Regions from separate parts of the Desulfitobacterium elongatum genome, predicted to be linked through region 3. Evidence: riboswitches for the same ligand, from Rfam matches in the RefSeq annotation. Region 3 holds a riboswitch; each other region holds the start of a gene.

Region 1 (10,649 bases), 240 kb from region 3:
TGTCTACGACTTTCAAATTTTGATTTTTTCTTGACACGTTATCAAGATCTTAATCATGATCATAAGGGCACCTAAGTAAGATCAATAACTTCCCGCAAATAAGAACATAGGCATTATTATGGAGAGGATTTTATTTTATGAACATAAAACAACCGATTCAATACTCCAAAATCGGAGTATTATCTTTAGCTCACATGCTCAATGATATGTATAGTAACTTTCTTCCGCAGATGCTCCCGTTTCTAGTCGTTTTGAATTCAAACTTTACAGCTACGCGGGCAGCGATTCTGGTTGCTGCCTTTACGATCTCCTCATCACTGGTTCAACCCTTCTTTGGCTATTATTTAGATCGCCAGGGTAAACGTTGGCTTGTTTATGTCGGGACATTATGGATGGCAATTATGCTCAGCATAACAGGCATTGTCGAGAATTATAGCGTTCTTGTCACATTGGCGGCTCTGGCCGGCCTCGGTACGGCTGCTTTTCACCCCCAGGCCTCAACGATGGTTAACGTTTTAAGTGGGGATCGTAAAGCCGTTTTACTTTCGGGCTTTGTTGCTTTCGGCAATTTTGGTTTTGCGTTAGGACCGCTTCTCTTAGTTCCCCTATTTCAGACGTATGGATTACACGCCACCCTAGTTACGGTGGTCCCTGGAATTTTCGTCGCGATCCTGCTCTTCTTTTTTGCCCCACGCAGTGATGTCTTAGCAGGTACTGCCCCTGAATTCTCTGAGGTTATGTTATCACTTAAATCTGCTGCCAAGGAACTTATAGCGATTGTTGGGGTGATTGCCGTTCGTTCTTTAGCTTATACGGGAATGTTAACGATGCTTCCTCTATACTTTAAATCGCAAAATTTATCCAATATTGCAGCCAGTCATTTGGTCACCATAATGCTAGCGGCAGGGGCTATCGGTGGGATTATTGGTGGCTTTATCTCGGATTCTTTTGGACGTAAGCGTTTGATTGTCGGTTCTCTTCTAATTTCAACCCCTCTATTTTTTACCTTTCTCAAAACACAAGGAATATTAAGTGTTGTTTTTCTAGCCTTAGCCGGTGCGGCTTTACTTTCAAGTTTTTCTGTGACGGTAATTGCTGCTCAGGAAGTCATTCCAAATAACAAGGCGATGGCAGCAGGTTTAACCATGGGATTTGCTGGTGGGATTGGTGGTCTTGCGGTTATCCTGCTTGGTCGCGTCGCTGATCTTTGGGGGCTTCAAACAGCGATTTCTATAATCTTTCTTCTACCCCTTCTTGCAGGTTTGATTGGGCTGCTTATGAAAAGCCGTCCAGCGGCACGGGCACAACGGATGATAGCTCGCTAATTTAGCGAAGAAGTCATTTTAATTCAGGCAAGTAAGCGTATATTTAACCTAGAAAAAGCACATTATAATCTCGAAGGGTACGTAATGGTTGAGCCAAGATTTATATATGCTTTGTCAAAGAGGTGTATGTGGGTCGAGTCAAAGATAATTTATAGGCGAAAGTTTATAAGTTGTCAGAGAGAAAATTCTTGGGGGTAGGGAAAAGCTTTTAGCTAGTCGACTTAATCGTTGATTATCTAAGGGTTCCAACTTATCTTCAAGGGTCGAGCGAAGATCATCCTGGGTTTTGAAATTTTTTGTATATAGACATACACTGTAGGGTGTATACCTATATATGAATTTATCGGTCTTATTTAGCCGAAAGGTTAAGTAGGGTCGGGTAGATATCCAGTATGGTCGAACGAACCATCAACTGGGGTGGCGATTCTGCTTGGTTATGAGTCGAAAGATTATAGCTAGGTAATAAACTATCTCTCTTGGTGCTAGGTAGATCATTACGTGCTCTTCTTTAACTGACAGCCAGGGGCTTCGTTCAAGGTTTTATGAACGAAGCCTCTTTTGAATTATTTTTTTAGAAACAATGGGACGGTTATCTAGCTTCCTTCGTTTTTTCCAATGATGCTTTTTTTACTTAAAAGTATGAGCGAAATCACAGCTAGAGTTCTATACTATCTGGTATGATGACCTTAATAAAGAAGAGGTGATTCATATGAGCAAGATGATTGACCTATCCAAGACGGTTTATGAGATTTGTACAGAAGATCCAGAGGTCATTGACATCATGAAGGAATTAGGCTTTGAAGGGATTACTAACCCAGGAATGTTAAGCACTGCAGGACGCCTAATGACCCTTCCCAAAGGTGCAGTCATGAAAAAGATTAGTTTGGATAAACTGAAAGAAGTCTTTATAAGTAAAGGGTATCAAATCAAAGAATAAGGAGTGAAACAGGATGAGTGAATTATTCAACAACCGTGAACACCGTCAAAGAATTCTAAAAGAACTGATTACTGACTTGCATAAGGGTAAGACTGTTGAAGAGGTAAAATCTCGCTTCGAAAAGCTGATCGAAGGAATTTCTCCGAGCGAAATATCTGAAATGGAACAAGCTCTGATCTTAGAAGGAATGCCTGTAGAAGAAATACAGGGACTTTGTGACGTGCATGCAGCAGTATTTAAAGGTTCGATTGAAGAAATTCATAGCCCCCAAAAGGATGAAGATGCTCCAGGGCATCCTGTGCATACTTTCAAGCTTGAGAATAGAGAACTTGAAAAGTTGATCAATGATAAAATATTGCCCGGGCTAGAAAGCTTGAGTGACTCAGGACGTGTGGAAACTATACACCAACTTCAAGAAGGCTTTGAGACTCTCTGGGAAATCGATAAGCATTATAGTCGTAAGGAAAATCTACTGTTTCCTATCATGGAGAAACACGGAATTACCGCTCCTCCAAAAGTCATGTGGGGGGTCGATGACGAAATACGGGCTGCCATTAAAGAAACTCGGAAACTTTTAGCAGGCGATCCGCTAAGTAAAGAATCAGTACTCGAAAAGGGGAAGGAAGTTGCTACTCGAATTCCAGAGATGATATTTAAAGAAGAAAACATTCTCTTTCCCATGGTACTCGAGACCTTTTCCGTCGAGGAATGGGTTCAAATCGCGGAAGCGAGCGACGAAATTGGTTATACCCTAGCGAAGCCACATGGAGCTTGGAAGCCCGTCCAGCTGAAGAGGGAAAACGAAACAACAGGGGAAAAGGAGCAGGGAGAAGGACCGGTCCATGATAGGTATGTTGAATTTGATGCGGGCCTCCTTCTGCCAGAAGAAATCAATGCCATGCTGAACACTCTGCCACTGGATATTACGTTTGTCGGTAAGGATGGAACCGTAAAATACTTCACCCAGGGAAAAGAGCGGATATTCGCGCGGGCCAAGACCGTCCTTGGAAGGGAAGTTCAAAATTGCCATCCACCCGCAAGTGTTCATGTCGTGGAGAAGATCGTCGAAGAACTAAAATCGGGTAAAAAAGACCATGAGGAATTCTGGATTAAGATGGGAGAAATGTTTGTTTATATCCGATACTTTGCCGTTAGAAATGCGGCAGGCGAGTATCTAGGTATCATGGAAGTCACACAGAATATTAAGCCGATCCAAGAGATATCGGGTGAAAAGAGACTAATGTCAGAGTAACCATCAAATCAAACCCCTGAGAGCGTCAGGGGTTCTTTTATTGCCCTAGATAAGCGCTAATTCGACATTCCTCTTACAATATATGATAATAAAAACTATTGTAAAAGAACATAAACGAATGTATAATTACCATATGTATGATTCTAGTTAGTTTTAGATAGTGCGTGCTAGTCTATGGAAAATGGATAATTAATTTTTACTTTCTCCTCCGTGTTAAATGTTACTAATTTCATATTCTTCTCCGAGCCGAAACGACCTAAAGAGTAATCCATGGTATTTCGGCCAGGGCAATAAGCCCTCGGGTGTACTCAGAAATGGGTAGGCCTTCACGATTGAAAAGGAGGTGGATTTCCAAGCCATGAATGGACTTAGTCATGGCTCCACTTTCGATGAGTGGAGCCATGACTTTTTGATTTATGATGAAGCTATTCTTTGTGCATTAAAGGCAATGGGATTCTTAAAGAGGCTATTACTGTTTCTAGAAAAAATCCAAGGAGGTGAATTCAATGAAAATTGCAATCATTGGGGGATATAATCTCGAAAGATACGGAGGGTCCTTAAGTAAAGTTGAGGATATGGTGATTGGTTTCCATGATGGGAGACCTAAGCAAAGAAATAAAAAGTGCATGGAAATTCTTATTAAAGATGCTGATTATGTAATTATAGTACAATCGGTCTGCTCGCATAGCAGTATGTGGGATGCGAAAGCTGTGGCAAAGAAATGTAATAAAAAGGTATATTACGCACACAAGCAAGGTTTAGCTTCGATTCTGAATACAATTGAAAGTCAACATAAAAGCAAGACGGCGTAGAAAGCGCAGGGGCGAAATCTTTGTGAAAGAAGGTTTGAAGAATATGGGATATAGTTATGCTAGGGAAATGTGGATCCCAACATTGATAGATAAGCCTAATCCAGAGTACTTGTTTTTTCCTGGTTGTAGACTATCTGACGAGTCTGCAGGAGAATCAATTCATTCCATTAAGAGCTTACTCCTAGATGCTCATGTAAATATGGCCATATTAGGTGAAGAAAATTGGTGTTGTGGTGAGAAAGCAAGGAAGGCTGGTTTTGAAGATCTATCGCGTTTAATCGCTAAAAGAAATATTGCACTCTGGCATTCATTGGGGGTTAAAAAAATAATAACGAGCTGTACCCAGTGCTTTGTCACATTGGAAAACGAATATCGTAAGTATGGCGGCGATTTCGAAGTTATACTTCAATCTGTATTCTATGAAGATATACACTGTAATGCCAAGTCAAAAATAAGTTGTAGCAAGGGCAGGAGGTGTGGGGTAGATTCTACTTCTTCGTTAACATATTGGAAAGTTCACTGAAAATAGGCTTTAAATTACTGGAGTTTGTACTTATTGAAACCGAAAATTGAAAATGCAATACCTCGAACGCAAATGTTGGAGCAACTGTTAGATGGTATCCCATAAAATGGATATAGAATGGTTTTGATGATGCACTTATCAATTTAAGGAACATCTCTTTTGCATCATATGCTGTCAGTGGGAATGGATCAAAGAAGTGGAAGGCTCCTGAGTATGTCTAGTTCTCAGGGGCCTTCCACTATTACAAAAGAGTTCTTTCAAAATCGAGATGCAATGGAGGTTGATACTTGCTATAATGTGTGATGGATGAAATTCTAGGAGGAAATCGCTTGGAAATCAAAGAGATCAAGGGAAATACCTATTGCATTGATACGGGAATGACCTACATTCCTTTTTATAAAATGAACGAAGAAGAAATTATCTTGTTGGATTCCGGATGGGCAAAAGGAGAGAGAAAAGGAATCGATGAGCTTCTAGCAAAGAACAATTTTAAGGTCGCAAGTATTATCTGCAGTCATTCTCACATTGACCACATCGGAAATAATGCCTATTTTAAGAACAAATATAACTGTACAATTGCTATGTCAGCCTATGAGGCACTCGTTTGTAGTTCAACAGTCAATCTTAAGGCTTATTTTAGTACCCAAACTCTATCAGTTGTTGAAGAGCACTATGAAGATATGGTTTGCGAAACTGATATCATGATTTTGGATAACCAAGATCGAATTAATATGTGTGGTTATGAATTTAAAATTTTTCATACACCAGGACATAGCCCAGCACATATATGCATTATTACTCCTGATGATGTAGCGTATTTAGGTGATGCCCTCATTAGCTATGATGTAATGGCAGGGGCTAAAATGGCCTACGCTTTCATACTCAGAGAAGATTTAAAAAGTAAAGTAAAGCTGCATGATCTTAAGTGCAGTCAATATGTCGTGGCACACAAAGGGATATATAATGATATAACAAAACTCATTAACGATAACATTAATTACTACAAGAATCGAGCTGCAAAGATATATGAACTTATAGACGGTGCTATGACTATGGAAGATATTTTCAAGGCTGCCATAAAGAAGTTTGACATTCAAGTAAAGAGCACCTATAGATATGCAGTCATCGAAAGGATGTTAAGATCCTATGTTGAATATTTGAATGAAACGGGAAGTATAGAGCTAAATATAGAGCATGGTTTTCTCAAATATTCTAAAGGTTCATTGTGTATTGAGGAAGTCGCAATAATGGAGTAGATAGATTTGTTAAAAGTAAAGGAATTCTTTCATAGGATAGAAGCAAAAGGATTTAATTTAACACAGCAGCAAAAGAGGGCCGTTGTCCATGACCAGGGGCCTCTTTTGCTTTTAGCTGTTCCTGGTGCGGGCAAGACGATGGTCCTAACTGTTCGGCTAGCTTACTTAATTCTTGTGAAAAAAGTAGACCCTCGAACGATACTTTGCCTTACTTTTAGTCGGGCAGCCGCGAAGGAAATGCAGGAGCGGTTTGTGAATAACTTTGGAGAAATGATTAATGGTAAAATCCAGTTTTCAACGATCCATAGTTTTGCCTATGAGGTGGTTCGCTCAGCTTTTCGCCAAAAAAACACCCAGTTCAAGATTATTGAGGAACAAAAAGGTACAGAAAGCAAGATTGGAGTTCTTCGTAGAATCTATCAGAAGCATAACTTTTCTACTATTACGGACGAGCAACTCGAAGGGCTTCAGAACACCATATGCTATGTAAAAAACACTTTAAAAAAGCCTGAAGAGCTTAAGAGTAATGAAATCAAGAACTTCTCATTAATTTATCACGACTATGAGGAGTACAAGAGAGACTGCCATCCACGGCTGATCGATTACGACGATATGCTTTCTATTGCGTTTCAGGAGTTGAAAGAAAACCCTAAGTGTCTGGAGTCTTACAGAAAGAGTGTTGCCTATATTTTGACGGATGAGAGCCAAGATACGTCTCTTTTGCAGCATAAGATTATAGAAATTGTCGTAAAACCTAAATCCAACCTTTTCGTCGTTGGTGATGATGACCAAAGTATCTTTGGATTTAGAGCGGCAGATCCACAGTATTTATTAGACTTCGAACAGAATTATCCAGGGGCGAAGATTCTCCGTATGGAACAAAACTTTCGTTCTACTCCCCAAATCGTAGATGTATCCTCTAGGTTCATCCGTTCCAATACGTTACGGTTTGATAAGGAGATGTTCACAAAGAACCCTAAGGGAGAGGTCCTTCAAATTGGACAATTCAAAGGAATAAGGGAACAAAATCAGTTTATTATCGAGAAACTGAAAGTCCAAAAGGATTTGTCTAAGGTTGGGATACTTTACCGTAATAATCTATCCGCGATTGGATTAGCAGAAGAGTTAAGTAGGGCCAATATTCCTTTTTATATGCGAGAGGCGGGGAAACAGAGATTTTTCTCGCACTGGGCGATTCAGGATATACTTAATTTCCTGCGTTTCTCTTATAGTGACAAAAGCTTGGCTGTCTTGGAGCGCATCTGGACCAAGTTGAGTTGCCCTATTCGAAAACAACAGATCGATGATCTCAAGCAAATGCAAATCGATCGATCACTCTTCGATATACTTGCCGAGTATCCGGAAGTTACACCGAAACGTAGACTTGAATACTTAGAGCTTAAGAAACAGTTTAAGGTGCTTAATTCACTGTCTCCCTCTAAGGCTATCCGTTTTATCCGAAACGAGCTGGAGTATGATAAAGCTATAGGGCAAATTTGTGACTCGCTAGGTTTTTCCGAGGAGTATCTCGAAGGTCTCATGGATATTTTAATATCAATCGCTCAGAATGAGTCGACCATAGTGGATTTTGCCAATCGCCTGACATTCCTTGAAGAGCAAATGAAGTCTTCCTATAAGAATAAGCACAGTAAAGCCGTGACCCTCTCGACCATCCATTCAGCGAAGGGTTTAGAATGGGAACAGGTCTATCTCGTTGATCTTGTCGAAGGTATTATTCCTGAGAGGGAGACCGTAAACGCAGAAAAAAGCGGAAAGAAAGAATTGTTAGAAGAGGAAAGACGCCTTTTCTATGTAGGGATGACTCGGGCAAAGAGACAGTTGACCTTATGCTCGATGGACTATTACCATAATAAACGAGTCAAAGTTTCCCGTTTTGTTTGTGAGGTAGCCTTAGTCCTTGAGGGGAAAAATTTGAAAGATGTTCCCCATAGGGTATCAATCGACGATAGCGTTTTGGCTGCAGGGTTAGTGGTGGAACATAAGACCTTTGGAGAGGGAGTCATCGTTGAAGAGGATGGTAATGTGATTGTTGTTCGCTTCAAGGATGGATCACAGCGTACGCTAATGAAGGATATCTGTGAGAAGCAGAAGTTGATTTGGGCGGTTTAGAGAGAATTTGTTCATAAAATCCGTTCACCGGTCAACCCATCCTGGGAGAATCAGGGGGACGGTTCGAATGCTTCCTGCTTGGAAGCGCAAGAACCGTCCCCCTGAATTTTTTCTCATGGTAGTATAAAGAGTTATTAATGTTAGATAATACCACTTAGCATAGAAATTATGGAAGGTGTAGTGGTATGGAATATGAATGAGGGGTTAGTCGTAGTTGTGAGAGCCTTTATAGGCTTCTATTCTCTCCTTATTTTTGCAAGAATTATCGGGAAATCACAGATAAGTCAGCTTAGCTTCTTTGACTATGTGCTTGGAATTACGATTGGTTCTATAGCGGCTACTTTGACGACGGATTTATCCAGCAGAGCGTGGCCCCACTGGGTAGGGCTTTTTACCTGGGTTGCGCTGGGATACTTGATGGAAATGATCTCAACAAAATGGCGATATGCTGCTAAGTATTTGGAAGGGGAGCCGACGATTGTTATTATGAATGGCAAGATTATGGAGAAGGCTCTTAAAAAAATGCAATATAGGGTTTCCCAGATATTAGAGCTCCTTAGAAACAAAGGAGTATTTGACTTGAACCAAGTTGACTTTGCTATTTTAGAACCCAATGGACAAATTTCAGTATTATTAAAGCCTGAACATCTGCCCCTAACTCCTATGGACATGAATATACAAGTTTCCCCGTCAGGGATAAGTACAGAACTTGTTTATGATGGAATTATTATCGATGAAAATTTAAGCCAGCTTAATAAAGACAGAAATTGGTTGTTTAAAGAACTCAAAAAGAAGGGTATCAAGGATGTATCAGAAGTCTTTTTAGTAACGCTCGATCCGGCTGGAAGTTTATATGTGGACAAGTATGAGGATCATCTAAAGAAAATTACAGATATAGGGGATTACAAAGGACCCTACTAAGGAGAACTGATTGAATGAGAAGATTTTTAGTGATAACTATTCCCATCGTCACACTCATATTTTTCGTCTTGGTCATGATAAGTAGTGGCTTCTTAAAACATCCTTTCGGAGATGATGACAATATTCCACTTACAATAGAAACCCTTATCCAGGATGTTAATAATGAGAACTGGGAAGCTTCAAATAAAGACACTGATCAACTAAGTAGAGCTTGGGAAAAGGTCGTCAAAAGAGTACAATTTAGTTCTGAACGCAATGAAATTGATGATTTCACGATAAATATAGCAAGACTTAGGGGGGCTATTCAAGCTCAGGATAAATCAAGTGGACTTCAGGAATTAAGTGAGGCATATTTACATTGGAAGTCCCTTGGTAAATAGGGTCATTGACTCACCCTATTTTCTCGTCTTCTGCAACCTTAGTAGATCAAGTTCATAAGGTAAAGGGACTATAGACTTTTCTTCATCCGTACGTTTAGGAAAAAAACTAATCTACAATAAATGAACAAAGCCAAGGGTGCATCTTGGCTTTGTTCTTCATTATTGTAATCTGATTTTATTTAAAAATAACTTGACCATCCTTTATTGAGTCGATGATAGCTAAAGATTCTAACTGCATACCTTTTTCTTCAATAAGTTTTCTGCCACCTTGAAATCCTTTTTCTATGACAATACCCACTCCAGCAATCTCCGAACCACTTTGAGTTAATAAACTTATGAGTCCCATTAGTGCACAACCACTCGCGAGGAAATCGTCGATAATTAATACTTTGTCCTCCGGATGTAAGAAGTCTTTTGACACTTTAATCGTATATTCTTGATCTTTTGTATAAGAATAGACTTTGGCCTCATAAACATCGAGGTTCATGTTGATACCAGCGTGTTTCTTCGCAAATACGACAGGAATATTGTTAAAGTATTGAGCAACTATGCACGCAATGCCAATGCCAGACGTTTCGATGGTTAATATTTTTGTTACTTCTTTACCAGAAAACCTGCGCTTAAATTCCTTGCCTATTTCATTAAACAAGGTGATATCTAATTGATGATTTAGGAAGTTATCGACTTGGATGATCCGATTATCTGTAATTTTCCCCTCGGTGCGAATTTTGGTTTTTAAGAGTTCCATGATATAAGTGCTCCCTTCATAGTATAAAAACACTCCCAAAGTCTTTCAGGAGTGCCAATGTAAAATGTTATAATAAATAGGATAACGTGACTATCGACAAAAATCAACTAGATTTTTGTCGATAGTCCTTGATATGCAAAAAACACCATTGGACATAAAACTCCAACAGTGCCTGTTACTAAACGAGATGTGCCCTCCCAAAGTTAGATAAACTAACCTAGGAGGGCACATCTCGTTTTATGAATTGTAGGGTCTTTAGGTTACTTGGTCGTTGCGATTGTCGGCATGAGCCCAGGTGCAAGATATGCCTCTAAGAAAATGATAACCATAACAATGAGGAGCAAATAAACAGAGTACTTAGCGGT
Region 2 (10,649 bases), 1.4 Mb from region 3:
TATGAATTCGGGCTTCAATTTCCATTTGAAGATCCGGGCAGGGGCGGGAGCGTTTGTCTGCGGCGAAGAGACAGCTCTCATAGCCTCGATTGAGGGGAAGCGTGGTATGCCTAGGGTGCGTCCACCATTCCCTGCTCAGAGCGGATTGTGGGGGAAACCGACCAATAATAATAACGTCGAGACTTGGTCCAACATTCCTCATATCTTGAGGATGGGTGCAGATTGCTACGCACAGAATGGTACGGAAAAAAGCAAAGGGACAAAGATTTTCGCTTTAACCGGAAAAGTAAATAATACCGGACTAGTGGAAGTACCGATGGGGATGACGCTTCGAGACATCATTTTTGATATTGGTGGCGGAATTCAAGGCGGGAAGAAGTTTAAGTCGGTTCAGATAGGAGGCCCCTCGGGTGCATGTTTGCCTGAGGAAATGCTTGATCTACCCGTGGACTTTGATACTCTGACTCGAGCTGGTGCAATGGTCGGTTCAGGGGGTTTAGTGGTCATGGATGAGACCACGTGTATGGTAGATATTGCTCGCTTCTTCCTTAATTTTTCTCAAAGCGAATCCTGTGGGAAATGTACCCCCTGCCGTGAGGGGAACAAACGGATGTGGGAGATACTTGACCGAATCACTCGAGGAGAGGGTCAATTAGAGGACATAGAAAAGCTTGAGACTTTAGCGGATACAATTAAAGAGACCTCTTTATGTGGATTGGGGCAGAATGCTCCAAATCCAGTACTGGCAACCCTTAAGTATTTCCGGGAAGAGTTTGAGGCGCATATCCGAGATAAGAGATGTAAGGCTGGGGTATGTTCTGAGCTCTTAACGTATCGAATTGACGCAGAGCTTTGTAAGAAGTGCGGATTATGTTCGAAGAATTGTCCGGTGAAGTGTATCACTGGTGATAAGAACACCCCGTATGTGATTGATGAAGAAGCGTGTATTCGCTGTGGAACCTGTATGGAAGTATGTAAATTTGGTGCTGTTATCCGAGCATAGAGAGAGGAGTGAACGTAGTGGAGTGGCTGAATCTTACAATTGACGGAAAAGGGGTTAGTGTGCCAAAAGGAAGCACCGTTCTGGAAGCTTGCCGGATGCACGACATTCCGGTTCCAACCTTATGTCAGGATCCGGAACTAACTAATGCTGGGGCCTGTCGACTCTGTGTCGTCGAGATTGAAGGTATGCGCAACCTTCCACCTTCCTGCGTGACCCAGGTGACGCAGGGAATGGTCGTCCAAACGCAGACGGGCAAAGTGCGTAATGCGCGGAAAACCATTCTTGAGCTTTTGGTAGCGAATCATCCACTGGACTGTATGACCTGTCAGAAGATGGGAGATTGTTCGCTTGCCCAGTATGCCTATGAATATGGAGTATCTGGAGAAAAGTACAAAGGTATAAAACGAGAGCTTCCTCTCGATGAGAGTAATCCATTTATTCTCAGAGACCCGAATAAATGTGTTCTATGTGGCAAATGCGTGAGAGCTTGTGAGGAGATTCAGGGACGAAGTGTTCTTGATTTCTTTAAACGCGGTTTTGATTCTCAAGTTGGGCCCGCTTTTGGAGTTCCTTATAGCGAATCTGAGTGTGTCTTCTGTGGATCGTGTGTGTCGGTATGCCCAGTCGGAGCTTTGATGGAAAAGCAGATGATTGGCAAAGGACGTCCTTGGGAAGTGGAGAAAGTCCAAACGACCTGTCCCTTCTGCGGAACAGGCTGCAACTTTGATCTCAATGTCAAGAACGGAAAAGTCATTGGGGTGACCTCAAATCCAGGGGCTCCTGTTAACGGGAAGGCGCTCTGTGTGAAGGGTCGCTTTGGAATGGATATGATTCATAATCCAAACCGACTGACGACTCCACTGATTAAGAAGGATGGAGAGTTTGTTCCTGCAAGCTGGAAGGAGGCTCTCGATTTAATTGCTTTGAGGTTCGGAGAGATTAAAGCACAGTATGGAGGGGATTCCATCGGTGCTCTAAGCTCGGCTCGTTGTACCAATGAAGAGAATTATCTGATGCAAAAGTTCATGCGCGCGGTGATCGGCACCAATAATGTCGATCACTGCGCCAGGACCTGACACGCTCCCACTGTGGCCGGTCTGGCCACCTCATTTGGTTCAGGAGCGATGACGAATTCCATCAATGAAATTCCTAATGCTCAAGTCATGTTTGTTATTGGTTCGAATACTACAGAAGCCCACCCGATTATTGGGACAAAAATGAAACAAGCCCTCGCCCGAGGCGCTAAGCTCATCGTCGTAGATCCTCGTCGAATCGAACTCGCGGAGGATGCCCACATCTGGATGAGACTCCAGCCAGGTACAGATATAGCCCTGATTAATGGGATTATGAATATTATCCTGGAAAAGGGTTGGGAGGACCGTACTTTCCTTGAGGAACGGACCGAAGGCTTTGAACAATTAAAGGAAAACTTAAAGAAGTTCCCACCGGAAGTGGTGAGTAAGATCACTGGAGTCCCCATCGAGCAGATGGTGGAAGCCGCTCGCTTGTATGCGAGTGCAGAACGTGCTCAGATTTTTTACACCTTAGGGATTACGGAGCATACCTGCGGGACAGATAATGTCATGTCACTCGCTAACTTAGCTATGCTCACCGGGAATATCGGTAAGGAAAGCTCCGGTGTGAATCCTTTACGGGGTCAGAATAATGTTCAAGGGGCCTGCGATATGGGGGCACTACCTAATGTTTACACAGGATATCAAAGTGTCTCAAGTCCAACGGTTCGTGCCAAATTTGAAGAAGCTTGGGGCATCCCACTCAATCCTAAACCAGGCTTTATGATTCCGGATATGTTTGATGCAGCGGTTGGAAAAGAATTACGGGCGATGTATATCATGGGAGAAGATCCTGTGCTTACAGATGCTGATGCGAACCATGTTCGCAAGGGCTTAAATGCTTTGGATTTCTTGGTGGTCCAGAATATCTTTATGTCCGAAACGGCTGAACTCGCAGATGTCATCTTACCCGGAGCAAGCTTCGCGGAGAAGGATGGTACCTTCACGAATACTGAACGTCGGGTTCAGAGAGTAAATCAGGCGATTAAGCCCATTGGAGATGCCAAGACAGATTGGGAGATTATTTGCCAGATTGCCACACGTATGGGGTATCCTTTTCTCTATGAGTCACCAGCAGAAGTCATGGAAGAGATTGCTGCGCTCACCCCACAGTTCACGGGAATTTCCTACCAGCGTCTGGGAAAAAAAGGGTTGCAGTGGCCGGTGCCTCATGCAGAGCATCCTGGAACGAAGTTCTTACATGAAGGGAAGTTCTCCCGAGGTAAAGGGCTATTCATGCCCATCGATTACCAATTGCCCGATGAACTCCCTGACGAAGAATATCCTTTCTTACTCAGCACAGGACGCAAACTTTCTCACTATAACATCTCGACTCGTTTCTCAGATTCACTCGAAGAGTACTCACCGGAGGAATATGCGGAGTTGAATCCGAAGGACGCGGAACGATTGGGAGTGTTAGACGGGAAGAAGATCAAAGTGGCCTCCCGTCGGGGTGAACTAGAGACAAAGGTGCGGGTAACCGATCGTGTTCCCCCGGGAATGCTCTTCATGACCCTTCACTACAAGGAGTCGCCCACCAATGTATTAACGAATGGTGCATATGATAAGGTAACTAAGACCTACGAGTATAAGGTCTGCGGTGTGCGGGTAGAACGCTTAGCTTAAAGTCAATGAGGGTATCCCTGAAGGAAAGTCTTTCGGGGATACCCTTTAGGTTTTTTAATGCTTTTTTTGGAAATGTATGGCTTAAGGAGTGTTGTTTCCTTAAACTTATTTCCACTGCTAGACCCTTCATAGAGCAGATGCTTATAAAATGTGTTAAAAGGTTTAAAACTTTTGTGGGAGGAAATACTTTATCCTCGTAGAAATCATAACGTGTAATGAATTTGCGAATTCGATAATCTATAATTAATGACAGGCAGTGCGGCGTGGCGAATAAACTTTACGCATGATATTTTTAAAAACGATAAAGATTAAATAAAAGATCAGGAGTATGGGAGGCAGGAAGACATAATAATGCATAGCACACACGAAAATAAGATTTTGCCGATGACTGGAATTGTTTTAGCCGGAGGAAAAAGTTCTCGTATGGGAACGAATAAAGCCTTTTTGGAGTGGCAGGGACAGCCTTTGATCGAAAGGAGTTTACAGGTTTTACGCCCGATTTTCTCGGAGATAATCATTAGCACGAATAATCCAGAATTGTATAGTCGATATGGGGTTAAGACGGTTCAAGATATTTTTGTTGATCAGGGTCCTTTAGGGGGACTTCATGCCTGTCTGAGAGAGGCACAGTATGATTATTCGTTCTTTGTGGCTTGTGACATGCCCTTCTTAGATCCAGAGGTCATTCGCTTTCTAGCAGGATTAACTGGGAAAGAATCAGTTATCGTTCCCGAGGTCGATGGGGGACTGCACCCCCTTCACGCGTTTTATCATAAAAATTGTTTGTCTATATTACAAAAAAGGCTCGAGGCCAAGCGCCTCAAGCTTACAGAAATCTTTCAGGAATGTACCGTGCGTTATATCAGAGAGGAAGAGCTTCAGGGGTTCTCACACATTAGACGAAGCTTCAGTAATATTAATACTCCCCAAGAATGGTTGGAACTTCAACCTTAGGAAGGTTAATTCGTTCGGGACAGGTGTAGACATTGAGATGGTCCCCGCGGGCAAATCCGATGACAGTAATACATAGTCTACGGGCAAGCTTGAGGGCCATGTCAGTGGGTGCTGATCGGGCAATGAGAATCGGAATATTCATCTTGGATACTTTGAGGAGGATTTCAGAGGAAACTCTCCCACTAAAAAAGAGGACATGGTCACGTAAATCGAAACCGGACTTTAAGGCACTTCCCGATAACTTATCAAAGACGTTATGGCGACCTATATCATAACTCGTAAAGAGAACTTTTTCTTGGAAAGCGATACCTCCACTATGAATCCCACCTGTTGATTTAAAGAGGGGGAGGTGGTTCTGGAGATATTCAGCATAATTGTAAACTTCCTGAAGGGAGATTACAGTATTTGAGGTTTGGATTTTAGTGAGATCAGTGTCATTGCTAAAAGTAAATGAACTGCGACTTTTGCCACAGCAAGCAGAGAAAAGGCGCTTATTCATTAAATTAGGAGAGCCTAAAGGGGAAGAGCTATAAACCCATATGGACTGAAGTGAGGAATCATAACGAAGAGAGAGAACATCCTGATAGGAACGGATGAAGCCTTCCATGTATAAGAAACCAAGAGCAAGCTCTTCAAGCTGAGAGGGAGAACAAAGGATGGTGCCGATCTCCTCATCATTGAAAAATAGGGTGAGAGGAGATTCTTCCACGACGTATTCAACAGAAAACTCGGTGGTATTTCCTTGCGCTTTTATAACGGGAAATAATTCTGCTTCTTCAGTCATCTTCTCAAGTTCCTCCGAGTTTTTCTTTAATGATAGCATGAGCTATCAAAAGTTTAAAGTGAATTTTATATGAATGTTCATTGAAGTCAGATTTTTTAAGAAAAAAAGATATTTTGTCTCTATAAAACTCTTTTCACAAGAGCAGAAACGTAGTATCATAGTATTAAAGATGGATTAAAGTCCTAATTTAATAAACGTGCTCCGAAACTGGCTAACCTAAAGCGTATGCTACGGTGAGCGAGACAAGTGTAAAAACACTCGGGTATTACTGGAAACGGTTGTGCCTCCCTATTGGAAAGGAGTCTGTAAGTGTGTGAGTATGCTCCACGGTTTTTACAGACCGTGGAGTGTTTTATTTTAACTGAAATGATTTAAAGTGGGGGGATCCCTATGCAAGATCAGTTTAAACGCCGGATCGAGTACCTTAGGATTTCCATAACAGACCGGTGTAACCTACGTTGTAAGTATTGTATGCCAGAGACAGGGGTAAATTGGCTACCGCATGAGTCGATTCTGTCCTATGAGGAAATATTACGTTTAATTCGAATAACGACCTCACTAGGCTTTAAACGTTTTAGAATTACTGGTGGAGAGCCTCTTGCCCGAAAGGGAATCGTAGACTTTTTAGGAGAGGCTTCTAGAATTCCAGGTGTCGAAGACCTCATGTTAACCACGAATGGTATCCTGCTTCCTGAGATGGCCTTTGATTTAAAGGCTGCAGGAGTAAATCGAATTAACATAAGCCTAGATACTTTAAATCCTGAGCGATTCCGAGAGATCACTCGAGGTGGGGATGTACAAAAAGTTATTCAAGGCGTTTACCAATCCTTGGAGGCCGGTCTGCACCCGGTTAAGCTAAACGTTGTCGTGGTTCGTGATTTCAACCGAGATGAACTCCCCCAATTTATGGAGCTCGCTCGAAATTATCCCCTGCACGTTCGCTTTATCGAGCTCATGCCCATTGGAATTAGCTCAGAACACCGAAATGATTTCGTGCCCATAGCGGAAATGAAAGATATTCTCGGACTCGAAGGAATGAAACCCAAAAGAGATATCAAGGGTGGCGGACCGGCTGAGTATATTACCTCGGAGGGATTCCAAGGAAGCATAGGATTTATAAGTGCTTTAAGTCGGCATTTCTGCGATACCTGTAATCGGGTACGCTTAACTGCAGATGGAAAACTAAGACCTTGCTTGCATAGCGCCAAAGAAGTTGATCTTTGTCAAGCCTTAAGAGGAGAAAAAACCGATGAGGAGATAGCAGAACTGTTTGCTGAAGCCGTTTGGCATAAGCCTGCAGAGCATCATATGAATGAGGAAGCATGGCAAGGTCAGCGGATGATGTCACAGATAGGAGGATAATTTATGGATTTAACACACTTTGACGAAGAAGGACGCGCCCGCATGGTCGATGTTACTGAGAAAACGGAGAGTATGAGGGTAGCAACAGCGCGGGGAAAAGTAGAGATGCAACCAGAAACCTTGGAGAGAATTCGGCAGGGGCAGATTGCAAAGGGAGATGTTCTCGCCGTTGCTCAAGTTGCTGGAATTATGGCGGCAAAACAAACCTCAAATCTGATTCCTATGTGTCATCCTCTCGCCATCACAGGCGCAAAATTGAATTTTGAAATTCTTCCACCAGGTACGATTGAGATCGAGGGAATTGTTAAAGTTACGGGGAAAACTGGAGTAGAGATGGAAGCTCTTACCGCGGTCAGTGTAGCAGCTTTAACGATATACGATATGTGTAAAGCCATCGATAAAACAATGGTCATCGGAGACATTCGACTCATGGAAAAAACAGGCGGCAAGAGTGGTCATTTCATTCGAGAAGAAATTTAGACCCATAAAATAAAATAATAAAATTTAGGGGGATAATAAAAATGGCTAAAATTATTGCAGTATGCACGAGTGAAAAAAAAGGAATGCGTAAGAAGAACGTAGGAGAAGGAACTCTTAAGGTCAACTTTGGGATCGAAGGGGATGCTCATGGCGGAGATTGGCATCGTCAAGTCAGTTTACTAGCTATGGAGAGTATCAAAAAAATGCAGGATAAGGGGCTGGATGTAGTTCCAGGTGACTTTGCAGAAAACCTAACCACGGAAGGTATTGACCTTGTTAGCTTACCTATCGGCACAAAGCTTAGAATTGGCGAGACGGGACTTGGGGAAGTTACGCAGATCGGAAAGGAATGTCACACTCGCTGTGCTATCTATTATCAAGCAGGAGACTGTGTAATGCCAAAGGAAGGAATCTTCATCCGTGTGCTTGAAGGTGGAGCGGTAAGTGTGGGAGATTCTATCGAGGTGGTGGAATAATGCTGCGAGTGGGTGTGATTACCGCAAGTGATAAAGGATCTAAAGGAGAGAGAGAAGATCTTTCAGGTCCGACCTTGAAGGAACTCGTTAAAGAAATAGACGGTGAGGTTGTCCGTTATACGATACTACCAGATGACCAGGAGCTCTTAGCTCGGCAAATGATAGAATGGGTCGATGAAGATGGGCTTGATCTTATTCTGACGACGGGTGGAACCGGATTTTCCCTTCGTGATGTCACCCCTGAGGCGACAATCATTATAGCGGACCGCATGGTTCCTGGAATAGCTGAAGTAATGCGCTACGAGAGTTTAAAGGTCACTCCGAAAGCTATGCTCAGCCGCGCTGTGGCAGCCTTACGCAAGCGAACGTTAATTATTAACATGCCTGGTTCACCCAAGGCGGTGAAGGAGTGTTGGGCGGCCATATCATCCGCCTTGCCTCATGGAATACAGATCTTAAAGGGAGAAGCGAGTGAATGCGCTACTTCAAATAATCAGTAAATGCTTGTCACCCCTGTCCGGTTCCTACGTACACTATAGTAGAGAACCGGAAACGGGGTGATTTTGTTTTGAAGGTTATTGCCTTTGTAGACTATGAAAACATTTGGACGGGACTCTTGGAACAGGGGTACGAGTTGTCTCCTGAGAAACTCATGCAGTCCTTACAGCTTTATGCTAATCAAAACGAGCACATGTTACTAGCTATCTATCTCTACGCGAATTTTGATCGGGAAGAATTTTGGCGGTCTCAAACTTCCTTCGAAAAAACCCATGTATATACTCGGCATGTCTATGGCAAAAATAATTTTTCAAGTACAGGCTTGCGCCGCAACGCAGCAGATGTTGAAATCGTCCTTGAGGCCCAAGAGATTCTAATTACACGATCCCAAACCTTTGATATGATGTTACTACTCACTGGGGACGGAGATTTCCTTCCACTCATCCGTAAGATACGAGCCTGGGGAAAAGAAGTGAAGGTTATTGGGGTCGACGGAAGTGTGCATCATATATTACAGCCCTTTTGCGCTACAGGTGATTTTTTCGGAGAGTTTCTTACCCAAGAGATGCCCTATGAATACGCGCCTGAAAAGGATATTGAACAGGGAATTCAAATTTTAGCTCACCTACAACTGTCTATGGCTTATATCGCTTCCACTAAAGCACGGACGGCTTTATCAGAACAGTTAAGTAAGACAACTTCCCAAGTCAAAGAATGGATTCGTTATGCCTTAAGGGAAAAGATAATACTTGAGCAGGAATATCCTGACCCCAGTTTGAAAATCGGTAAGACTAAAATTTATTTGTTAAACTTAGAAAATTCTCGCGTTCAGGCAGTGTTAGGATCATCGATTGAGGATATCCGAAAGCGTCATGAAAAACTAAGTGGAAACTGAGAGAACGGGAAGCTGTTCTCTCTTGTTTTGATTGTCCTGCTAAAAGATGCCAACACCGTGTTGCAAACCACCACTATGAGGTCGGCCAAGAAAGGTTAAGTTAAAAGGAGAAAAAAGGAAATTATTTTTCCAGGATATGAATAAATGGAAATCAAGATGGTCAATATAAGCCTTAGAAACTGCAAGTCAGGGTTTTGAAGTTCTGTCAATTTTAGAGTGACGCAGCAATAAGGAGAAAATGGTAGATAATCAATTAATATTATGCTAAAACAACCCGTCACTGCTCTTGGCAGGATTTGATTTCCCCACCGACCTTGCATATTATTATAGTAGATGTTAGCACTCAATAGGAATGAGTGCTAACAATAAAAATTAAGATTAGATTCTTAAGGAGGGACTTTCTACAATGAACATCAAACCTCTTGCTGATCGGGTAGTCATCAAGGCGCTCCCGTTGGAAGAAAAAACAAAGAGCGGAATCATTATGCCAGATACCGCTAAGGAAAAGCCTCAAGAAGGCGAAATTGTGGCTGTGGGTCCTGGAAAAGTGGAAAAAGGCGAGCGAGTTGCCCTTGACGTTAAAGTCGGTGACCGAGTGATTTATTCCAAATATGCTGGCACTGAAGTAAAGTATGATGGTCAAGAATACTTAATCCTCAAGGAAAGTGACATTTTGGCCGTCGTTGGTTAATTAGATTTTTGAACGTGATTTTAAAGGAGGAACTTAAAGGTGGCAAAACAAATCGTATTCAATGAAGAAGCTCGCCACGCATTAGAACGTGGTGTTAATGCATTAGCTGAAGCTGTTCGCGTAACTCTCGGACCGAAAGGTCGTAATGTTGTACTGGACAAGAAATTTGGTTCACCCCTTATTACCAATGATGGTGTAACCATTGCTCGTGAAATTGAACTCGAAGATGCTTTCGAAAACATGGGTGCACAGCTTGTTAAAGAAGTTGCTACAAAAACAAATGATGTCGCAGGTGATGGCACAACGACTGCAACTGTTCTTGCGCAAGCTATTATTCGTGAAGGCTTGAAAAATGTCGCTGCAGGTGCAAACCCGATGGGTATCAAACGCGGTATCGAGCTAGCAGTCGGAGCTATCGTTAGTGATATCAAAACAAATGCTAAGCCGATCGAAAGCAAAGAAGCAATCACCCAAGTTGCATCCATTTCAGCTGGAGATGCTAACATCGGTGCACTGATTTCTGATGCGATGGAAAAAGTCGGTAAAGATGGAGTTATCACCGTTGAGGAAGCTAAAGGGATGACCACAGAGCTTCAAGTCGTTGAAGGAATGCAGTTCGATCGTGGTTATATCTCTGCTTATATGATTACAGATACAGAAAAAATGGAAGCTGTACTTAACGATCCCTATATCTTAATTACGGATAGAAAGATCGGCGCAATTGCTGACATTCTCCCCGTTCTCGAGAAAGTTGTTCAATCGGGTCGCCAACTCCTGATTATTGCTGAAGACATCGAAGGCGAAGCT
Region 3 (10,649 bases):
CCCGAAACTTATTGAACAAGTGGCTGAGCTCGCTAAGAATAATAAAATTCCGCTTCAGTTCCGAAGGGGGAACAGTGGGGGAAATGATGCCGGAAAAATTCACTTAAGCAGAGAGGGAATCCCTACCATCGCAATCAGTGTCCCCTGCCGTTATATCCATTCTACCGCTTCAATCATCTCAGAAGATGACTTAAAAAATACAATTAGCCTCATTGACCTGATTCTTCATTCCATCCCTGAGAACTTCACTTTTTAAAAGGAGGATTCACTCATGCCGCTAGATCAAAATCCGTTGGATTATTTGCTATTAAAACGTTTGACCCAAACCTTCGGTCCATCTGGAGTTGAGGGTCAGGTGAGCACTCTGATCGAAGAACAAATTCGACCTTACTGTGATGAACTATATAAAGATAAACTTGGAAATCTAATTGCACTTCGTCGCGGATCCGGTAAAAAAATAATGGTCGCTGCCCATATGGACGAAATCGGAGTTATGATTACTCATATCGATGAAAAAGGTTTTTTACGTTTTGCACCCATCGGAGGGGTTCATATTCAAGAGCTTCCGCATCGACGTATTCAATTCAAAAGCGGTCTCGTAGGTGTAATTGGCGTAGAGAAACTTGAAAAACCTACGGATTTGAAGGGAGATAGACTCTACATCGATATCGGTACAAGCTCCCGCGAAGAGAGTGAAAGACTTATTCGGGTCGGGGAAAGCGCTGTTTTCACGGGAAGCTATGAGGAAACAGAACATCAAATCCTTTCCAAAGCTATGGATGACAGAGTAGGCTGCTTTGTAGCGATTGAGGCCATGAAAAGCCTCCAAACGAATCATGAAGTGTCCTTTGTATTTACCGTCCAGGAAGAAGTCGGTCTAAGGGGAGCACAAACAGCGGCTTTCGCCCTTGAACCGGATTTGGCAATTGCTATAGATGTCACGATGACTGGAGATACTCCTAAAGCACATACTATGGAAGTTAGACTTGGCCATGGAACTGCTATCAAAGTCATCGACCGCTCTATGATTACTCCACCCATGATCAAGAAATGGATGGCTCAAACCGCTGAAGATCATAAGATTCCTTATCAATGGGAGGTTCTTGAATTTGGGGGGACTGACTCAGGGGCAATTCATCTAACCAAAGGTGGAATCCCAGCAGGAGTACTTTCCATCCCGACACGTTATGTACATAGCCCTTCAGAAACCGTCGATCGAAGAGATGTCGAGGCTACTGTTCGCTTATTGGTTGCACTCTTAGAAAATCCTGTAGAATTATAAAGAATACCTCATAGGGAGTTTCAACTTACCAAGAAGTTGAGTTGGCTTTTCCAGTGACGGTTGTCCTAACTATCTTAACCTGACCTCTAACGAAAAGCCGGTACCTAAAGTACCGGCTTTTTCACTGTGATTTAAACCACAAAAACACCTCTAAAATATGTTACAATCCCGGTAGCAATAAGTACTTCTTAACGTATTGGGGGATTAAACTTGATTGAGAATGCAGGATACAAATTGGAACACTGTCGAAAACACTGTGTAAAATCCTCTCAAGATTGGTCAGAACTCTATGCCCAACTTGAACAGCTCCTTAAGGATCTTGATATACCGACCCACTTGGCGAAGCGTTTCAACCAAGTACAATATCATTACATCCCTAAGATAGCTCTCGCAGGTTGTCCCAATGGATGTTCCCAACCTCAAATCAGAGATATTGGAATCTCAGGCTACCTCACCCCAAAAATGACAGATAATATCTGTTCAGGATGCCATCGCTGTATAAATTCTTGCGTCGAGAATGCCCTCACGTGGGAAAATAAGAAAGTGGTATTAGACTCTAAGCTTTGTCTGAACTGTGGCGATTGCATCCGAGCCTGTACAACAGGGCGGATCGCACCTGGAGATTCCGGTTGGATCTTCCATCTTGGTGGACGCTTAGGAAGGCATCCCCAACTCGCTAGAATTGCAGGCATTGAAAATGATAACGAAGAGGTAATCAATAAAATTAAGAATATCTTTGAAGACTATTTTGAGAATGCTCTACCTGAAGAAAGGCTCAATCGCTACCTTGATCGTCAAAGATAGAGACCCTCTAGAACTTGCTTCTAACTACTCCGAATTATTCTACTCCGAATTATTCCGTTCATGTACCCAACGTTGCAAATCCTCAATAGATTTTACTTTAATCTGTTTCTTCTCCATTTGAAGAATCCCCAAATCCTTCAACTCTCCTAAAATTCGGCTTACAGATTCACGAGCTAGACTACACATCCCAGCAAGATCAGTAGCAGAGAGTGGAACAGATATCAAAACTCCATCGGAAACGGATCGCCCATGCACGTGAGCTAAGGCAAAAAGCTTTGCGCCCACTCGTGATCGAGCATCGCCTAGCGCCACATTCTTAAGCTGACGATAGGCTCGACGAAGATCCAATGCCATGATTTGATAAAACGCCCATAGCGTTTCGGGGTTCTCTTTTATATAACGCATTAATGATTTTCTATCCAGGACAAAAACTTCCGAAGCTTCTGTTGCTATCACAGCATAGGGGTAATTCTTGCCATCGAGTATTGTTTCTGGGAAAAAGGCAGGAGCCTGAAGAACGCGAAAAATCTTCTCCGTGAATTCGCTCATAAGCAAAATTTGTACTCTACCTTGAAGTAAAAAAAACGTTAAATTTCCTTCTTCCCCGGAAAAGAAGAGAAACTGCTTTGCGGCATAATGACGTACCCGTCCATGAGTTAAACAAAATTCCCAAAATGACTCAGGTAATTCTCCCCAAAGGGCATTCTTTTTAAATAGATCGAACCCGTTGTTTATACTCGTCATGAAGTAATTCAACCTCCCTTCTTAATTTGCAATCCTTTATCAATGAATTCTAGAATATATTAAAAGAACCTCTGTATTCTTAAAATACATAACATTAAACTTGTCAAGTAATAAAGAAGTTTCGAATAAAAAAAACCTTTGTTAAAGAATACACTTTTCATGATATAATATCAATAAAACCGAGCCTAAAATCCTAAAGAAATATCCATGGTTTTGGGCCGTTTCAGGTTGACCTGAAACCGGGGTGTGTTTAGAAATGGACATGCCTTCCGTCAAAGAAAAGGAGGATAATATTTCATGCAAAAAATTCGAGTACAAGACGCCATTGGAGCAGTGCTTATGCACGACATGACGCAGATCATCCCTGGTGAAACAAAGGATGCGCGTTTTCGTAAAGGGCACATTGTAAAAGAGGAAGATATCCCGGTATTACTCAGCATGGGTAAAGAGCATATTTATGTTTGGGATCAAACACCCGGACTAATTCATGAAGATGAAGCAGCCGAACGCCTAGCTAAAGCAATTGCCGGGCCAGGTCTCAGTTTTAGCGAGACAAAAGAGGGTAAAGTCAATCTGATCGCCGATCAAGACGGCTTGATTTACACTTCTGAAGAAGGTATCTATTCCTTAAATTCTCTGGAATATATCATACTTGCTACACTTCATAACCATCGACCTGTGAAAAAGGGTCAGAAAATTGCTGGAACCCGCGTTGTTCCACTTATGATCGATGAACACGTTATCTTAGAAGCAGAGAGAATTGCCCATGAATTTAAAGAACCTCTACTTCAAATTCGCCCACTTCAGTCCAAGAAAATCGGAGTCGTTACGACTGGAAGTGAAGTCTACCACGGACGAATTGAAGATAAATTCGGACCTGTGCTCCAGAATAAAGTAGCCGAGTGGGGATCAATTCTTATAGGACAAACCTTTTCAGATGACAATGTGGAAATGATTCAAGAGAAAATCCGTGAACATCTAGCAAATGGCGCAGAGATGGTCCTCGTAACTGGAGGAATGTCCGTTGATCCAGACGATCTCACGCCTACTGCGATAAAAGGACTAGGTGGGGAACTAATAACCTATGGTACGCCTGTTTTGCCAGGTGCGATGCTCTTGCTAGCCTACCTTGACGGAATCCCAATCATGGGACTGCCAGGATGTGTAATGTATTCGAGAAAGACAGTATTTGATCTTGTAGCTACCCGTATCCTTACAGGCGAACGTCTAAGCAGGTTAGAGATTGCAAAATACGGACATGGTGGCCTTTGTCTGGAATGCCCTGTATGCACGTATCCCCACTGTCATTTTGGAAAATGATTATAACGATATCAATATAGAATGAGAGAGGCTTAAGGGCCTCTCTCATTTTGATTATAAAGAGGTTCTCTTGACCGTCAGTTAAAAAACTTCCCTTGCAATTCTCCAGACATCGTCTATCGTTCGGCATCGAAAGACCCGAGTACAATAAGGCTTATATTCTCGCATAAGGTTATCTCGATCCCCCCATTCTCTTTCCTCTAAAGGATTAAGCCAATAGACACGCCTTACTTTCTCTTGAATCTCTTTCAAATATTCCGCTTGTGAAGGCCTAAAATTATTCCTGCCATCGCCGAGTATCAAAAGTGTGGCACGGGTGGAAATTTCAGATAACCAATCTTTCGAAAACTCATTAAGAATTCTTCCATAATCAGTAAATCCTGACGAGTTTTTGCGGCTCCACGCATGGATTTGCTCCAGAGAATCCTCGGCCTCCACCCAATTATCATAGGATATATCCCATATGACATCGATAAAAAGATAGATACGTACTCTTCGAAAACAAGACTTAACCCTTTTGATTAAGAAAAGAAGGAATTGCGAAAAGGGTGCGACAGAATTCGAGACATCACATAAAACGACGAGTTCGGGACGCTGTAGTGCGTATTTTTCGAATTCTAAACGGTAGATCAACCCATTACCCCGTACCATTTCTCGAAGGGCAGAGGATAATCGAATCCCCCCGCGATTCGCCCTCTTCTTGCGCCACCCAGGACGTGCCGCAAGATTCTTACCCATTTGCCGTAGAGCCTGATGTACTACATTTTCCTCTTGGAGAGTAAAGTGATTCAAGGGTTTATAGCGCCAATTTACTTTTCGCAGGGGGTCCCAACGGTTTCCTGATTCCATTCGATAGATTAATAGTACTTTACGTATCTGTTGATCCCATAAATTTCGAAATTCTTCAAATTTCATCCAATCGGCTTCGAGTATCTCTCCACGTGAATTCGCAAGCTCCAGTGAATTAGCCCAAGAAAGAAACCCAGATTGACCTAGGATGAACTTTATCTGTTCTTCGAAATCTAAATCCTCCAGATCCTCTACTTCATCTATCTTACTCGGAAACCCTTTAAGTTTCATAAATTCCTTAACGTCGGGCATTCTAAACTCGAGTATAGAGGATTTCATTGAAGTCTCTTGTCCAGGATAGAGAGTTATCCCACAATTACCTGTCCCGAGACCTTGTTGTTGATTTCTATTTTGGTCGTCATGTCCTTCTTGACCACGACAATTTGGAGGGTCAAGTAACTCGCTATCCATTGAGTCATTCTTTAGGTTTTGAAAAAGCACTTGCCATACTAATTCAAAAAGGTCGAGATCTTCCCTACGATGAATAAATATAGTCCGAAACACGATTTGAGGTGCTAGATCGGAAAATCGGACAAGGACCTTCATAGTCTCCTGAATCTCTTGAATAGAAATAGGAATTCCTACTGCACGAAGTGCATAGATTAGCTTAAGAAAATTCCACCCGTTCATTTCCCTCTCTTTCATTCTTTATTTTGCCTCGGATCATACTCTGTCTGACCATTCTCTCTTTTTAAAGTCTCTATGTGCCAAATCTTAATACGCTCTTCAAGTTTAGCCAAATCTCCAGGATGTTTTAAAAGGATAGAAAGAGTTCCTGCCAATCTATCCAATTTAAGAGATTCCTGGTGTAGAATATTTAGCGCATGTGCAAAGTCCATACTTTCAGATACACTTGGTAATTTCCTAAGCGGGATTTTACGAATTTTCGCTACGAACTTACATACATCACGAATCAGTGGCTCAGCAAGTTCAGGACACCTTTGCTTAAGAATTTGCACCTCGCGTTCTAAATCGGGATAAGACAAAAGGAGATGAATACAGCGTCTCCTTAATGCTTCTGATAATTCACGAGTATTGTTACTTGTTAATAGCACAATAGGGGAATTCTTTGCCTTGAAAGTCCCTACCTCAGGTATAGTGACCTGGAATTCTGCGAGAAGTTCAAGCAAAAAACTCTCAAATTCTTCATCGCTTTTATCAAGCTCATCAATCAGAAGTACGACGGGGTCTTCTGAAAGTACAGTCTGAAGTAGTGGCCTTGCTAACAGAAATTCAGGCCCATAGATATCCGTTTTGATCTCTTCCCAACTCGACAGTCCTGCTTGTAAACGCAATAGCTGTTTTGCATAGTTCCAATCATAGAGAGCCTTACTCAAATCCAAACCCTCATAGCACTGGAGCCGTATCAGCTTTCTGCCCGTACTCCGTGCCACTGCGAGTGCGAGTTGAGTTTTCCCGACACCCGCGGGTCCTTCGATAAGGCATGGTTTTTCTAGGGCAAGCGCCACAAATAAAGTAGTTCCTTGATCCTGACCTAATAGATATCCTTCTTGCTCCAATGACTCCATCATCGAACGTGCAGATTCCCACATAAAATCCATCTCACTTCCAATCTTTACTAAAATTTTACTCCCTTTGGCTGTCATTGACAATTCCTTATAGAAAAGCTAATATGGTTTATATAAACCCCCCCGGGGTAATAAATCATAAAGAACAACCTATACTTAATCATGATTATCCTGAAAGGAAGGGATTTATAATGAACAAAAAAATTGCAATCCCGACAGAAGATGGGAATGTTAACGCACATTTTGGTCGTAGCCAAGCTTTTACACTCTTTAATGTCCAAGACGGAAAAGTTACAGGTGGAGAGAATATTGATGCCAAAGGTTTTGAACATCAACATTCTGGAATTGCCCAACTTCTTAAATCCAAGGGAGTGGAAGCTGTAATCTGCGGTGGAATTGGTCCTGGTGCTATCACAGGTCTAGAAAACGCAGGTTTAGAAGTTCTACGTGGAGCGAGCGGTCCAGCCCGCGAAGTAGCACAATCCTATGCTGACGGAACCTTCGTATCAACAAATGCTGTCTGTAATCATTCTCATGGTAAGGAGGATCATCACCATTCTCAGGGTCACGGTCATCATGATGATCATGACCACCACAATCATTAAATCTTTACAGTTATTGCATATTCATAAATGCATTAACGAACAATAACTTTAAGGTTTCTTATACTTAGTCGTGGAAAGGATGGATATAGAATGGGAGCACACAAAAAAGTCTCGCGTCCCAAATCCCCTGTTACTGTGAAAGATCCTCACTACTCGCAGTACGATATCCAAAAGGAACGTAACATCTACGACCATACGGGCTATAAGAGACCTCACTAATTCTTCAGAGGGTGCGGGAATTCCTGCACCCTCTTTTTATTATTCTTACAGCTTATTTCTCCTCTCACTGATTTGCAGAATATCAATCTTGCATAATTCAGACTAGATGCTAGAGATTACCTTGAATTTTATAATCACACCCCGGCACTAATGTTAGCCCTCCTGAATACTATTAATGTTGCAGGAGCATACAGAGTTGAAAGGGGCGTAATTTATGTCTGACAAACCCGTTATTAAAAAAATGTTCCCTGGTGCCGTTACTTATCAAGGTTTCTACTCGTACTATCACTACATGATTGAACCTAATGCTCGACACATATACGTTATCAAAGGGGGACCTGGAGTCGGTAAATCTACGTTTATGAAAAAGTTGGGCCAAGAGATGCTTGCTGCTGGATATGATATCGAATACCATTGTTGTTCTTCAGACAACAACTCAATCGATGGACTTGTCATACCAGCTCTTGGTGTTGCTCTCCTAGATGGCACGGCTCCTCATGTTGTTGATCCCAAAAATCCGGGAGCGGTCGATGAAATCATTAACTTAGGTGAATATTGGGACGAGCCAATGATCCGTCAATTCAAAAAAGAGATCATATCCTGCAATCATCAGGTTAATCGATGCTTTCAAGCCTTATACTTCTCTCTCAAAGAATTGAAAAATGCGATGGATGAGTGGGAGTTCTATATCGAGCCTTGTCAGAATTGGAATCATATCAATCAACTCCTCTTCAAAGTTGAGAAAGACCTATTTAAAACCTTCACCAAAGGAACTGGTAAAACACGTCATCTATTTGCTTGGGCACATACACCACAAGGCAAAACTCAGTTTATTGACAGCTTGCTTCCAGGAGTGAAAACTCTGTATGTTCTTAGGGGACAGCCAGGAACCGGCAAAGCCACCTTCCTCGCAAAATTAGAAAATCGCGCCAAAATGCTGGGGCTAAGCACCGAGTCATACCATAGCACCTTAGAGCCTGAAAAACTAGATCTTCTCATTCTACCAGAACTCGAAACGGCTTTAGTTATTTCATCCGAGCAGTACACTTACAACCCTGGATTCAAAGGAACTATAATTTCACTTGATTTTGATTCGTGCTTAGATTCAAATGCATTGCAATCCTATATGGAAGATATAGCTTCATGCCGCGACCGCATTAATCATAGTTTTGAAAGAGCTTTATTGAATTCAAAGCGGGCAAAGAAACTTCATGATTTAATGGAGACCTATTACATTCCTGCCATGAACTTCTCAGAAATCGAGAAAAAGCGATTGTCCGTACTTCAAAGCATCTTAAATATCGCTGAAGAAAAAGCCATTGCAGTCAACTCAGAAGATACAAATATATGCAAAAAAGTATAGCCTAATAAAATTTTCCTTGCAAAGCAAAAGCTTTGCAATTTTTTTGCCTTAAGTGGGAAATATAAACAAGAATTTTGAATAAAAATACCCTAAAGTATAGCCAAGGTGCAGAAGGGTTTTGTTCAAATGTGCAGAATATATGTTTATACAAACAATATATAGGGAGGTAAAGACACATATGACTGTTCGAATTGCCATAAACGGCTTCGGTCGTATCGGAAGACTTTCACTGAGAGCCGCTATTGAAAGTAATGCGCCAATCGATATTGTCGCAGTAAACGACCTGGGGAGCCCAGACCTTTTAGGACATCTTTTTAAATATGACTCAATTCATGGAATTTTACCCTATGAAGTAGAAGTCAAGGAGAACACTCTCGAAGTAAATGGCCATACGATTCAACTTCTCGCTGAGAAAAATCCTGAAAACCTTCCTTGGAAAGACCTCGGAGTAGACTTAGTGATTGAATCGACGGGTCGCTTTACAGAACGGGATAAAGCAGCGCTTCATCTCCAGGCAGGAGCCAAAAAGGTCATTATTTCCGCACCAGCTAAAAACGAGGATATTACTATTGTTATGGGAGTTAATGACGATAAATATGATCCTTCAGAACATCATATAATTTCGAATGCATCCTGCACAACGAACTGCCTAGCACCCGTCGCTAAGGTTTTGCTTGATGAATTTGGAATTGAGCAGGGAATGATGACGACCACTCATTCTGTCACGAATGACCAGCGTATTTTAGATTTGGAACATAAAGACTGGAGAAGGGCTAGAGCTGCCTTCCAATCTATGATCCCCACGACAACAGGTGCAGCAAAAGCTGTCGCACTTGTACTTCCAGAACTTAAAGGAAAACTAAATGGATTAGCGGTACGAGTACCCACACCTAATGTTTCACTCGTGGATTTCGTAGCTAATCTAACTCGACCGGTAACTAAAGATGAGGTGAATCAAAAATTACGAGAAGCGGCTGAAGGGAAATTAAAGGGATATCTAGCTTATACTGATCTTCCACTTGTCTCACACGATTTCAATGGAAATCCTCATAGTTCCATAATCGATGGACTTTCCACTATAGTGCTTGGAGATCGAATGGTCAAAGTATTAGCTTGGTATGATAACGAATGGGGTTATTCTAATAGAATTATTGATCTAGTCAAATTAATTGTAGCAAAAGGATTATAGATTACAATCTGAGTCTCAGAAAGAATACTTATCTCTTTATTATGCATCTAAAGAAGAGGTTTTCGCCTCTTCTTTAAGGTGTTTTTTAATTAAAAATTATATAATAGCAAAAATTTTCGACTTGATGGAGGACTAGAATGAGAAGAACTAAGATTGTTTGTACTATCGGACCAGCGAGCGAATCCAGCGAAAAAATTCAGCAACTTCTTAATGCCGGAATGAATGTTGCGCGTTTAAACTTTTCACACGGAACACATGCTGAACACGGCAAACGTATTCAAACATTAAGAAATGAAGCTCAAAAGCTTGGGAAGCACTTGGGAATTCTCTTAGACACAAAGGGCCCAGAGATTCGTACTGGAATGGTACCTGATCAAGGGATCCAGCTAAAAAGCGAAGCTACCTTTATCTTAGACACTGATTTACAAACTCTAGGATCACCGGAAAGAGTAGGGATTACATATCACGAACTTTGGAGAGAGGTTAAATCAGGTACACATATTCTCCTTGACGATGGACTCATTGATTTAAGGGTCGAGTCAATTGAAGAAAGTAAAATTACCACTATTGTCCAAAATGGAGGACTCCTTAAGTCTCAAAAGGGTGTCAATGTTCCTGGAATTTCTATTCAGCTTCCTGCCGTTACAGAAAAAGACCGAGAAGACATTCTTTTTGGGATCCGAGAGGGAATTGATTTCATCGCTGCTTCCTTTACTCGTAAAGCCTCTGATATTCTAGCCGTTCG

Evidence for each region. A riboswitch is a leader RNA that binds a small molecule or an ion and turns the genes downstream of it on or off. The one in region 3 is predicted to bind molybdenum cofactor.
Region 1: another riboswitch for molybdenum cofactor. It lies ahead of ACZ42W_RS11820 (DUF2325 domain-containing protein); the one in region 3 lies ahead of ACZ42W_RS10815 (molybdopterin-binding protein).
Region 2: another riboswitch for molybdenum cofactor. It lies ahead of moaA (GTP 3',8-cyclase MoaA); the one in region 3 lies ahead of ACZ42W_RS10815 (molybdopterin-binding protein).

Annotation. Positions count from the first base shown of each region.
Region 1 covers NZ_AP038772.1:2,522,717-2,533,365, reverse strand. The annotation lists gene ACZ42W_RS11835 (MFS transporter) at 138-1,325, shown strand; gene ACZ42W_RS11830 (DUF1858 domain-containing protein) at 2,035-2,262, shown strand; gene ACZ42W_RS11825 (DUF438 domain-containing protein) at 2,276-3,514, shown strand; molybdenum cofactor riboswitch at 3,742-3,874, shown strand; gene ACZ42W_RS11820 (DUF2325 domain-containing protein) at 4,021-4,326, shown strand; gene ACZ42W_RS11815 (heterodisulfide reductase-related iron-sulfur binding cluster) at 4,349-4,849, shown strand; gene ACZ42W_RS11810 (MBL fold metallo-hydrolase) at 5,179-6,105, shown strand; gene ACZ42W_RS11805 (ATP-dependent helicase) at 6,112-8,235, shown strand; gene ACZ42W_RS11800 (DUF421 domain-containing protein) at 8,428-9,156, shown strand; gene ACZ42W_RS11795 (DUF4363 family protein) at 9,171-9,536, shown strand; gene ACZ42W_RS11790 (xanthine phosphoribosyltransferase) at 9,712-10,284, opposite strand; gene ACZ42W_RS11785 (L-lactate permease) at 10,545-10,649, opposite strand, start outside.
Region 2 covers NZ_AP038772.1:3,655,604-3,666,252, reverse strand. The annotation lists gene nuoF (NADH-quinone oxidoreductase subunit NuoF) at 1-1,003, shown strand, start outside; gene fdhF (formate dehydrogenase subunit alpha) at 1,021-3,702, shown strand; gene mobA (molybdenum cofactor guanylyltransferase) at 4,054-4,656, shown strand; gene fdhD (formate dehydrogenase accessory sulfurtransferase FdhD) at 4,619-5,440, opposite strand; molybdenum cofactor riboswitch at 5,628-5,758, shown strand; gene moaA (GTP 3',8-cyclase MoaA) at 5,831-6,802, shown strand; gene moaC (cyclic pyranopterin monophosphate synthase MoaC) at 6,806-7,282, shown strand; gene ACZ42W_RS17350 (MOSC domain-containing protein) at 7,324-7,758, shown strand; gene ACZ42W_RS17345 (MogA/MoaB family molybdenum cofactor biosynthesis protein) at 7,758-8,258, shown strand; gene ACZ42W_RS17340 (NYN domain-containing protein) at 8,327-9,151, shown strand; gene groES (co-chaperone GroES) at 9,558-9,842, shown strand; gene groL (chaperonin GroEL) at 9,882-10,649, shown strand, end outside.
Region 3 covers NZ_AP038772.1:2,286,845-2,297,493, reverse strand. The annotation lists gene ACZ42W_RS10835 (M42 family metallopeptidase) at 1-256, shown strand, start outside; gene ACZ42W_RS10830 (M42 family metallopeptidase) at 272-1,282, shown strand; gene ACZ42W_RS10825 (4Fe-4S dicluster domain-containing protein) at 1,493-2,086, shown strand; gene ACZ42W_RS10820 (Crp/Fnr family transcriptional regulator) at 2,126-2,830, opposite strand; molybdenum cofactor riboswitch at 2,996-3,132, shown strand; gene ACZ42W_RS10815 (molybdopterin-binding protein) at 3,128-4,150, shown strand; gene ACZ42W_RS10810 (VWA domain-containing protein) at 4,232-5,629, opposite strand; gene ACZ42W_RS10805 (AAA family ATPase) at 5,641-6,552, opposite strand; gene ACZ42W_RS10800 (NifB/NifX family molybdenum-iron cluster-binding protein) at 6,720-7,133, shown strand; gene ACZ42W_RS10795 (PRK06851 family protein) at 7,567-8,715, shown strand; gene gap (type I glyceraldehyde-3-phosphate dehydrogenase) at 8,894-9,904, shown strand; gene pyk (pyruvate kinase) at 10,042-10,649, shown strand, end outside.